Regions from separate parts of the Pseudoalteromonas sp. J2K-J979 genome, predicted to be linked through region 2. Evidence: predicted binding sites of a transcription regulator. Region 2 holds the regulator's gene; the other holds the start of a gene.
What was found. Region 2 encodes FliA, which starts transcription of late flagellar genes. Its sites were predicted from a motif close to CTAAAGNTNNNNNNNNNNNNGCCGATA; they were not measured.
Positions count from the first base shown of each region.

Region 1 (6,093 bases), 140 kb from region 2:
TAAAAAGCATATTCCGACATTCATTGGTATCGCTCGGAGCCATGATGATCATGTTTGGGATACAGCGCATATAGCTTAAATCGTATGCTCCTTGGTGTGTTTCACCATCAGCCCCAACTATTCCTGCTCTATCGATTGCGAATAAAACGGGTAAATTTTGTAAAGCGACATCATGGATTAGTTGATCATACGCGCGCTGTAAGAAGCTCGAGTAGATCGCCACGACAGGGTTGAGTCCTTCACATGCAAAGCCAGCCGCTAATGTCACTGCATGTTGTTCAGCGATGGCGACATCAAAATATTGCTCAGGGAATTCTTTCGAAAACCTGACCATGCCTGAACCTTCACGCATTGCAGGTGTAATCGCCATGAGCTTCTCATCTTGGGTGGCCATTTCACATAGCCAATCACCAAACACCTTTGAAAATGTTGGCTCACTCGGCTTTGATTTAGGTAGGCTTAGCTCGGAAGGATCAAATTTTGGTACACCGTGGTAGCCAATGGGATCCGCTTCTGCTGGTTGATAACCTTTACCTTTTTGAGTCCTCACATGAAGTAATTGAGGCCCTTTAAGGTTGCGCATATTACGCAGAGTATCACAAAGCATAGTCACATCATGTCCGTCGATTGGACCAATGTAGTTAAACCCGAGCTCTTCAAAAAAAGTACCCGGGACCACCATTCCTTTTAAGTGTTCTTCCATTTTGCTGGCAAGCTCTTTTACAGGCGGCATACCTGAAAGCAGTTTTTTACCTCCTTCACGGATGTTGGTATAAAAACTACCTGATAAAATTCGGGCTAAATGATTATTAAGTGCGCCGACATTTTCTGAAATTGACATCTCGTTGTCATTAAGGATCACTAACATGTCTGCATCGATATCGCCGGCGTGATTCATTGCTTCAAATGCCATGCCTGCAGTGACGGCACCATCACCAATAACTGCGACTACTTTTCGGTTTTTTGCTTCTTTTTTAGCGGCAATGGCCATACCGAGCGCGGCAGAAATTGATGTACTTGAATGGCCAACACTAAAGGTGTCATATTGGCTTTCTTCGCGATAAGGAAATGGATGGAGGCCATCTTTTTGACGTATGCTGTGCATCAAATCACGGCGGCCTGTTAATATTTTATGGGGATATGCTTGGTGGCCCACATCCCAAATAACACGATCAAATGGCGTGTTATACACATAGTGTAATGCAACGGTGAGTTCGACAGTGCCCAAACCTGATGCTAAATGACCACTACTTTTTGACACTGAGTTTAGGAGGTAATCTCTTAACTCATGACTCAATGCTGGTAATTTATCTTGTGCTAACTCCCGTAATTGCGGGGGTTCATCAATTAAGCCCAATAAGGGATAGTTGTTGTTATCAATTGTCATGACAGGTATTGATTATCCTTTGTTTACTGACCCGATTATACATCAATTTAAGCGGTAATCTTTTTCTTTTCTGTTCTTTTACCGTGTATAACCTGAGTTGGGGCCTTTAATGGTCTCGAGAAATAATATAATGCGCTAGTTCTTCAAGTCTCGTTGTGTTTGCTGGAATTTTATCAAGAGACGCAAGGGCGTCTTGATATAAGGATTGCGCTAAGTCTTTCGCACCTTGAAGACCCATAAATGCAGGGTAGGTTGACTTATTTGATTCGATGTCAGAGCCTTGCGGTTTCCCAAGGGTTGCAGTATCTCCTTCAATATCCAAAATATCATCATGGACTTGAAAGGCCAGCCCTATTTTATGACCAAACTCAGCTAAGTGATTTAAGGTGTCTTGTGACGTTCCTTTGGCACATAATGCGCCCATCGTAATGGCGGATACTAACAGTGCACCAGTCTTCAGTTTATGAATTTGTTCGAGTTCTGATACTGTGATGGATTTATTCGTTGCTGATAAATCAAGTGCTTGCCCACCACACATGCCCATTAGTCCAGAGGCTTTGGCTAGTTCGGAAATAATTTTAAGTTGAGTCGGCGCCTCAACTTGAGCCAGAGGCTGTTCAGATAAAATATCAAATGCGAGTGTTTGTAACGCATCACCGGCTAAAATAGCGGTCGCCTCATCAAAAGCAATGTGGCATGTCGGTTTGCCTCGACGCAGATCGTCATCATCCATAGCAGGAAGATCATCATGTACCAAGGAATAACTATGAATACATTCAATAGCAGCAGCCACTTTTTGTAAAGCAAGCTGGTCAGCACCAAGCATTTGCCCTGTTAAAAATACTAGATGTGGCCTGAGACGTTTGCCACCATTGAACAGGCTATAACGTGCTGCAGAAAGGAGTTGTGCATCACCAGAAGTTTGCATCGACAAAATGGATGTTAACGTTTGTTCGACCAGGTATTGGCTGCGTTGTAAATCGTCTTGAATTGTCACTATTTTTGCTCTGTAGAGTCAAAGGGTGTGAGATCGCTTTCAGTAGAGTTGCCCATTAGAATGCTCACTTTTTGTTCTGCTTGTTGCAGTTTGGCTGAAGATGCTTGGGCAAGCTGAATACCGCGCTCAAATTGTTTTAATGACTGTTCGAGGGTAAGAGACCCATTTTCCATTTCTGAAACGATGTGCCCTAATTCGCCCATAGCGTCTTCAAAACTAAGATTTTCTGCTTTTTTTGTGGCCATTGTATTACTTCAGCTTAAGTATGAGTGGGTGGGATTTTAGGGGGATTCTCTAACTATTTCAATTTATCTGCCTTAGTCTCGCTAAATTATTGCGTGCCGATGCTGATTCTCTGTTTGAAAATTGCCGTCATCATAAAAATGGCGCTATAGTTGAACTTAAGTTATTAAACCTTTTGCCGATACTTAAAACTAAATTATCATACGCACTCTAAAGTGCTAACTTACCAATTTTAATTAAAATTTCCCTTGGAGGGCCAGTGGATTTAGCAACGTTAATAGGAATGCTTGGTGCGATCGGCTTTATTGTTATGGCAATGATTCTCGGTGGCGATTTAGGAATGTTCGTTGATATTCCTTCTGTGCTCATTGTTTTTTGTGGTTCATTATTTGTTGTGCTATCAAACTTTACGATGGGGCAGTTTTTTGGAATTGGTAAAGTGGCTGGAAAAGCGTTTATGTTTAAGCTTGAGACGCCTGAAGAGCTCATCGATAAAGCTGTTGAGCTAGCTGATTCCGCCAGAAAAGGAGGGTTCCTTGCTCTTGAAGAAGCAGAGATACCAAATGCATTTATGCAAAAAGGGGTCGATATGCTGGTTGATGGCCATGATGCCGATGTCGTGCGAGAAACCCTACAAAAAGATATTTCATTAACGTCAACACGGCATGATGCTGGCGCCACTTTATTTAAAGCGTTGGGTGATGTAGCTCCAGCAATGGGAATGATTGGTACACTGATCGGTTTGGTTGCAATGTTATCAAACATGGATGATCCGAAAGCGATAGGACCCGCGATGGCGGTTGCTTTGTTAACGACTCTTTATGGGGCCTTCTTGGCCAATGTTATCGCGATCCCGATTCAAGCTAAGTTAGAAAAGCGCAAAGACGAAGAAGAACTAAATCAAAAATTAATTTTAGATGCTGTGCTCGGGATTCAAGATGGTCAAAACCCAAAAGTAATTGAAGGGATACTTAAAAATTACCTACCAGAATCTAAACGCCAAATAGACACTGAGGGTTAGCTGTTATGTCTGATGAAGCCGAAGATTGCAAATGCCCTCCCCCAGGTTTGCCTGCTTGGATGGGGACGTTTGCAGACTTAATGTCATTGCTGATGTGTTTCTTTGTATTGTTGTTAGCTATGTCAGAAATGGATGTACTGAAATTTAAGCAAATAGCGGGCTCGATGAAATTTGCATTTGGTGTTCAAAATAAGCTTGAGGTAAAAGATATTCCAAAAGGCACAAGTGTGATCGCTATGGAGTTCCGCCCAGGAAAGCCTGAGCCGTCGCCTATTGAGACAATTCAACAGCAAACAGTTGAGATGACACAGCAAATGTTGGAGTTTCAAGCCGGTGATGAAGATTCGGCTGGGGGGCGCCAAGAACAGCGTGGGAATAAGCGTGGTGGTGAATCTCAAAGTACAGCGAAAAATGAATCGAGCCAAGCTGAAAGTACGGCTGACCAAGAACAAGTTAATGAGCTGGTTAAAAAAATAGCGCAACAGCTTGAAGAGCAAATCATGGATGGGGCAATAGAGCTCGAATCACTGGGTCAGCAAATTATTATTCGTATTCGAGAAAATGGTTCGTTTCCATCTGGAAGTGCTTTTTTGCAACCACAATTTAAACCCATTATTCAACAAATAGCTGAACTCTTGAAAGATGTTCCTGGCGAGATTACCGTTTCTGGCCACACAGATGATTATCAAGTAAGTAATGAACTATATTTTAATAATTGGGATTTATCAGCGAAACGTTCAGTGGCTGTAGCAAGCGAAATGCAGAAGGTGAGGGGATTCGATAAAAACCGTATGATGGTAATAGGTCATGCTGATACTCGGCCGTTAGTGCCAAATGAAGATACGGATTCGCGCAAACGTAATCGCCGTGTTGAGATTTCAATTATGCAAGGTAAAGCGAAAGAGTCTGATCCGATTGAGGTACAAAAGTAAATTTACGGTTGATTTTTTTCATAAAAGACGATTTACTGCAAACGCTAAGTAATTGTCTTAGTTTTATTTAAGGATAAATGAAATGAAAAGAATTGATAAATATACTTATATGCCAGGCAGTGGTGGTGGAAGCGATGATCCACCAAAAGAACCACCTAAGTCGAAATAATTGAAATGGAAGTGAAAGCTTCCATTTTACCAAATTATGAATGATATATTCCTACAAACTTTTTTAAATTATCAGCTATTACTAGTTTTGGCTGCATTCGTTCTGTCCTTTAAATTTAAACTTAAATCAGGTTGTTGGTTTTCTGCTGTAACATTCGTCTCTTTTTTAATAAGTTTTATCATTACTCCATTCCTATATGAGTATGATACAGCAAAATTTTATCGTTATTTTTTTTGGGCTTTCAACGATATTATTTGGATGAGTGCTATCGCAATCTTAGGTATTAAGGATAGAATTTCACTAAGACTATCAGTCACTGCTCAATTAGTTTTTATCCCTGTTATACTCATACAGCTTTTTAAAATAGTGGATAAGCATTTTCTAGAATACGAAGTGATAGACTCGATATATAAAACGATCATCCCTCTTTCAAACACCCTTGTCGTAGCGTTATGTTTTGCACCTTTGGTTTTTGGTTTTATTATAGGTAAGCAAAAACAACTAGCTAATTAGCACTTTCAGAATTATCATTACTGTTATTATATACAGTTGTAAATTTTGAGTATGAAACTCTATATTGCAGAAAAGCCTTCATTAGGACGTGCGATAGCTGATGTACTCCCGAAACCTCTACAAAAAGGGGAAGGCTTTATTAAAGCCAGCAATGGCGATGTTGTCTCTTGGTGTATCGGGCATTTGTTAGAACAAGCAGAACCTGACAGTTATGATCCTAGATTTAAAAAGTGGCAGCTTAATGATTTGCCAATCATCCCGTTAAAATGGCAACTCAGTGTAAAACCAAAAACTAAAAAGCAGTTTAATATTCTCAAAAAGTTGATTTTACAAGCTGATGAGCTAATTCATGCAGGAGATCCTGATAGAGAAGGGCAGTTGTTAGTAGATGAGGTAATTGATTTTGTTGGCGTTAATGAACAAAAAAAAGCATCTGTTCAGCGTTTATTAGTCAGTGACTTGAACCCCTCTGCAGTGAAGAAATCATTGTTCAATCAAAATAGAAATATCGACTTTGTTCCTCTGTCTGTGTCTGCTTTAGCACGGTCTCGTGCGGACTGGCTCTTTGGTATGAATCTTACTCGTGCGTATACTTTAGCTGGCCAGCAGGCTGGCAGCCACCGCGTTTTATCAGTAGGAAGAGTACAAACACCGATTTTAGGGTTGGTAGTGCGTCGAGATCTTGAAATTGAAAACTTTATTGCAAAGCCCTTTTATGAAGTACATGCGCATTTAAAAACTGATAAAGCAGAAGATTTTACCGCTAAATGGCAACCAAGTGCCGCATGCGAGCCTTATCAAGATGAAGATGGACGAATTTTGTTAAAGGCA
Region 1 covers NZ_CM200281.1:903,381-909,473, forward strand. The annotation lists gene dxs (1-deoxy-D-xylulose-5-phosphate synthase) at 1-1,387, opposite strand, end outside; gene ispA ((2E,6E)-farnesyl diphosphate synthase) at 1,494-2,384, opposite strand; gene AC3KVK_RS04295 (exodeoxyribonuclease VII small subunit) at 2,384-2,629, opposite strand; gene pomA (flagellar motor protein PomA) at 2,887-3,648, shown strand; gene AC3KVK_RS04305 (flagellar motor protein MotB) at 3,654-4,580, shown strand; gene AC3KVK_RS04310 (DNA topoisomerase III) at 5,314-6,093, shown strand, end outside.
Region 1: pomA (flagellar motor protein PomA) is a predicted target of FliA. The motif match lies at 2,785-2,811, and genes of this name have one in related genera.

Region 2 (6,093 bases):
GCATAATAATGCTTCGTTGCTGCTAGGTCATGAAGAAGTACAAAATCTCCTTGATATGTTAACTAAGAGTCACCCTCGTTTAGTGGAAGGACTTGTTCCAGATGTACTTCATTTAACGACGATTGTAAAAGTTCTGCAAAACCTCTTGAATGAAGGTGTGCCTATTCGAGATATGCGTTCGATTGTGCAAACTTTAGTTGAGTATGGGCCCCGTAGCCAAGATGCAGATGTTTTAACCGCAGCAGTGCGTATTTCACTGCGTAGGTTGATTGTTCAAGATATAGTTGGCGCCACCCCTGAAATCCCTGTCATAACATTGGCGCCTGAGTTGGAACAGATGTTGCATCAGTCACTTCAAAATGCAGGTGACGAGGGTGCTGGCATTGAACCTGGGCTTGCTGAGCGGCTACAAAATTCGCTAAGTGAAGCACATCAAACTCAGGAGATGTCAGGTGAACCTTCAATATTGTTGACATCAGGAATGCTGAGAACCGTTTTATCGCGATTTGTTAAGCATACATTACCCGGTTTAAGGGTGATGTCTTATCAAGAAGTACCGGATGAAAAGCAAATTAAGATTGTCAGCTCTGTAGGTCAGCAATAGTCAGGACAAGGGGTAATTTATGAAAATTAAACGTTTTTTTGCTAAAGATATGCGTACCGCTCTGAATGAAGTAAAAGAAGAGTTAGGTGTGGATGCCGTTATAATGTCGAATAAGAAAATGGCCAATGGGGTTGAAATTGTCGCTGCGGTAGATCATGAGCGTGCTCCTGCAAAACGTCCTCCTGCACAAGTAAGAGCACCGATCAGTGAGAGAATGTCAGATTATGGGGTAACCAATGAACAAGTGGTTAGACCGCAAGCCATCAAGCGCTCAGCAGAGCCAGAAGCGAAAATAGCTGACAGTTTAGAGGCCCTTTTGAATCGTCAGGCTACCAAGCCACAAGCGAGTAATTTCTCAGCTATGCTCGAAGAGCAGCAAAAACCAAAAGCAGAGCATTGGTATAAAGGTCCTGAAGAAGATGATTTTTCATCTCTAGAAAAAAATCACAAACAAACGCTCGCTCAGTCTGAATCAAGTCACTCTAAAAATGATGAAGAAATTAAGGCGATGAGAGATGAGATGCTGGCTATTCGTCAATTACTTGAGCATCAAGTATCAGGGCTAATGTCGCAAGATTTAGCGAGGAGAGATCCTACAAAAGCATACATGGTTGATCGACTTAAAGGTATGGGAATTGGTGATGATTTAGCTGATCAAATGGCCTGTTTTATTCCGGATGATGTCTCTGAGAAAAAAGCTTGGCAAGCATTGCTAGAAATGGTCCAAAGCCAACTATATACGTCGAATAATGAAATTTTACGTAATGGCGGAGTGTTTGCATTAGTGGGCCCAACAGGTGTTGGGAAAACCACGACTGTTGCAAAATTAGCTGCTCTAGGAGCTCAAAAATTTGGCGCTGATAAAATAGCTCTAATTACAACAGATACTTATCGTATTGGAGCCTATGAACAATTGGCAACTTATGGCAGAATCATCGGCTGTCCGGTTAAACAAGTAAAAGATGCAAATGAATTAGCAGAAATGCTTTATCATTTACGAAATAAGAGACTAGTATTAATTGACACCGCTGGCATGAGTCAACGTGATTTACGTTTGACCGAACAGCTCAATACTTTAATGAAAAATGCGCGAGTGGACATACGTAGTTACCTTGTATTGAGTGCAACAGCACAGTTAGAGGTATTGCAAGAGACGGTTAAGCATTTTAAAAAGGTACACTTAAGTGGTTGTATATTCACAAAACTTGATGAATGCTTAAGTTTAGGAGAGATTATAAGTATTGCGATTCAAAATCGCTTACCAATAGGGTATCTTACTAATGGTCAGCGTGTGCCAGAGGACATTAGAGTGGCTAATGCAGAAAAACTAGTCAAAAAGGCTGAGCAACTGTACGCTAAACGTGCAAACGCGCAATTTAAAAGACATCCAAACTTGGAGTCTCATGCAGTAGGGATGTATGATTAATACAGTTTTAGATCAAGCAAGTGGCCTGCGAAGAATGAATCAAAATAATCAAGCTGTAAAAGTAATTGCAGTGACAGGCGGCAAAGGTGGCGTGGGTAAAACCAATGTCTCCTTAAATATGGCAATTGCAATGGGACAACAAGGCCAAAGGGTTTTGGTACTTGATGCTGACTTAGGGTTGGCAAACTGTGATGTGATGCTTGGACTCAGAGTTGAACGAAATCTCTCGCACGTATTATCGGGCGAATGTGAATTGGAAGATATTTTAGTCGAAGGTCCACACGGAATCCGTATTGTACCTGCAACATCAGGTTCTCAAAACATGGTAGAACTATCTCCAGCTGAACATGCAGGTCTCATCCGTGCTTTTGGCGAATTGAATGCTGACTATGATGTGCTGATTGTAGATACCGCAGCTGGTATTTCAGATATGGTGTTAAGTTTTTCAAGAGCAGCTCAAGATGTACTCGTAGTTGTATGTGATGAGCCGACTTCAATAACAGATGCTTATGCTCTAATTAAAATATTGAGTAGAGAGCATGGTGTCTATAAATTTAAAATAGTCGCTAATATGGTACGCAGCTTACGTGAAGGCCAAGAGTTGTTCGCAAAGCTTTCTAAAGTGACAGACCGTTTTCTAGATGTTTCTCTAGAGCTTGTCTCGACAGTTCCCTTCGATGAGAATATGCGTAAATCCATTCGTAAACAAAAAACGATTGTTGATCTCTTCCCTAAGTCACCCGCAGCAATTGCATTTAAAACGCTTGCAACAAAAGCGGCTAAATGGCCTATTCCAAATCAACCTTCAGGGCATTTGGAGTTCTTCATAGAAAAGCTTGTAAATCGCTAAGGCATCCTGTGTGAATAAAGTAATAGGGTATAGCACTGCAGATCAAATGACGAACATGATCGAAAGACATGTAACGTTAGTAAAGCGCATTGCATACCACTTACTGGCGCGATTGCCAGCGAGCGTTCAATTGGATGATTTAGTGCAATCAGGAATGATAGGCCTGATTGAAGCCGCGAAAAATTTCGATGGCTCAAAAGGTGCGAGTTTTGAAACGTATGCAGGAATCCGCATACGTGGAGCAATGTTGGATGAAATACGAAAAGGGGACTGGGTTCCACGATCGGTTCATAAAAATGCGAGAATGGTTGCGCAAGCGACTGCAGAATTGGAATCTTCATTAGGGCGAGAAGTAAAAGATATAGAAGTTGCTGAAAAACTTGATATTACGCTCAATGAATACCATGATATTCTTAATGATGTAAATAGCGGTAGGATTTTGGGGATTGAAGATCTAGGTGTTGATGAAGATGTGCTCCATAACGAAGAACATTTAAACTCTAGTGACACACCCTATGTTCATACACAAACAGAGCGGTTTAATGACTCCTTAATGGAAGCAATTAAAACTTTACCTGAACGTGATGCACTGGTTTTATCTCTTTACTACAATGATGAAATGAATTTAAAAGAAATAGGTGCAATTCTTGATGTGAGTGAATCAAGAGTTAGCCAAATACATGGCCAGGCAATGATAAAGCTAAAAGCAAAAGTCAGTGACTGGATTTGAATTAGAAGTACTGTAATTTGGGTTTAAACCTCACCGGAGGATGTTTTGGATAAAAACATGAAAATTCTTGTGGTAGATGACTTTTCAACTATGAGAAGAATCATTAAAAATCTGCTTAGGGACTTAGGATTTACTAATGTTCAAGAAGCTGATGACGGTAGCACCGCACTACCAATGTTACAAAATCAAGAGTTTGATTTTGTTGTAACTGACTGGAACATGCCTGGAATGCAAGGTATTGATTTGCTCCGAGCGATCAGAGCTGATGACAACCTTAAGCATTTACCCGTGTTAATGGTAACGGCTGAGGCTAAAAAAGAACAAATCATTGCTGCGGCTCAAGCGGGTGTTAACGGCTACATTGTTAAACCGTTTACCGCTGCGACGCTGAAGACTAAATTGGATAAAGTGTTTGAGCGTTTAGGTTAAACAAGAAGGAGAGCTTCATGTCGGCCAGCGCTATACCACAAATAACACTTGAACAAGCCAAACAGCTCGTCGAGCTTTTGGAAAATGGCGAACAAGAACAAGCGAATGAGCTGTTATTACAAATAAGCTCAGATGAACAGTCTGAGCTATTTGCAGAGGTTGGTAAATTAACTCGGCAACTTCATGACTCACTTAAAAACTTTGAGTTAGATGACAAGCTTTCTTCGTTAACACAAGAATCATTGCCGGATGCCAAGCAGCGATTAAATTATGTTATGGAAATGACAGAGCAAGCTGCAAATAAAACAATGGATGCCATTGAAGCTAGCTTGCCTCTCGCCGATAAGTTAAACGACGATATTAATAATCTTAAGCCCTCGTGGGATAGATTAATGTCACGGGACTTAAAGTTAGGTGAATTTAAGACGTTATGTCTTGAGCTTGATGACTTTATTCAAGGTACGCAAAAAGATACGCAACAACTTCATAGTTTGATGACTCAAGTATTAATGGCTCAAGATTATCAAGATCTGACAGGTCAAGTAATTCGAAGGGTTATCGAGCTGGTTCGAGAGGTAGAAGACAGTTTAATTTACATGTTAACTGTCTTTGGTTCTCCAGTTGAAACGTCAAAAGAAGTACACGAAAAAAATACGATTGTAGCCGATGTAAGTTCAACTGAACTAGATCAGGTTGCTGAAGGGCCGATTATTGATGCTGCTGAGCGTGATGATGTAGTTTCCGGTCAAGATGAAGTTGATGACTTATTATCGAGCTTAGGCTTCTAAATGGGAGAGCAGCTGCATGAGCTTTGAAGTTGATGAAGATATATTGCAGGATTTTTTGGTCGAGGCTGGTGAAATACTCGAATTATTGTCCGAGCAGTTAGTTGAATTAGAAAATAATCCTGAAGATGCAGATTTACTCAATGCTATATTTAGGGGCTTTCATACCGTTAAAGGTGGAGCTGGCTTTCTAGCAATGACAGAATTAGTTGATGCTTGTCATGGGGCTGAAAATATTTTCGATGTTCTCCGTCAAGGCAAACGCAGAGTCACTGCCGAGTTAATGGATGTCATTCTTCAAGCTCTCGACACTATTAATGAAATGTTTGCAAAGATTCAAAATAGAGAGCAACCTGATGCGGCTTCACCAGAATTACTCGATATTTTACATAAGTTAAGTAAGCCAGAGTCTGAAGATGAGGTTGGGGAGGTTGAAGAAACAGCTCCAGAAGAAGCATACTCTGAACCTGAACCTGAAAATGAATCAGAACCATCACAAGATGAGTTTGATGACATTTTTTTCGGTGAAGATCCTATAACACCAGAAGCTAGTTCACCAAGTTCAGATTCTATTGATGATATAACGGAAGATGAGTTTGAAAGCTTACTTGATGAGTTACATGGTTCTGGACAAGGGCCGGCTGCACAGCAATCCCCTGATTCAACAAGTTCTGATAATGATGATATAACAGATGATGAGTTTGAAAATTTACTTGATGAATTACATGGTTCAGGATCGTTCGGCGCTGTAAGCGCTTCAAATGAGCAACCCAAATCACCACCGAGTGTTGACACAAATGCTGCAAGTTCTGACGAAGAAATTACAGAAGATGAATTTGAATCATTACTTGATGAGCTTCATGGTTCTGGAGCTCCTAAAGCTGTCAGTAATGGCTCAAAGCAAGCTTCCGTTCAAGCTAAAGCAGAAGTGCCAGCTGCACCTAAAGCTGCACCAGCAAAACCTACACCAGTTGCTAAACCAGCAGCGCCTGTAGCAAAAGTACCAGAAAAGCCAACAGCGGCCCCTGCTAAAGCTCCGGCTCCTAAAGCTGCAGCACCTCAAGCTGAAACGACAGTTCGTGTTGACACTAAACGACTAGACCAAATTATGAATATGGTTGGTGAGCTAGTGTTAGTTCGCAATCGCTTGGTTAGTTTAGGTGCCACTGTTAGCAGTGAGAGTATGAGCAAGGCCATTTCAAACTTAGATGTCGTCACAGCCGATTTGCAAGGCGCCGTGATGAAAACTCGAATGCAACCTATTAAGAA
Region 2 covers NZ_CM200281.1:1,045,686-1,051,778, forward strand. The annotation lists gene flhA (flagellar biosynthesis protein FlhA) at 1-604, shown strand, start outside; gene flhF (flagellar biosynthesis GTPase FlhF) at 624-2,030, shown strand; gene AC3KVK_RS04955 (MinD/ParA family ATP-binding protein) at 2,023-2,880, shown strand; gene AC3KVK_RS04960 (RNA polymerase sigma factor FliA) at 2,927-3,610, shown strand; gene cheY (chemotaxis response regulator CheY) at 3,656-4,039, shown strand; gene AC3KVK_RS04970 (protein phosphatase CheZ) at 4,057-4,827, shown strand; gene AC3KVK_RS04975 (chemotaxis protein CheA) at 4,844-6,093, shown strand, end outside.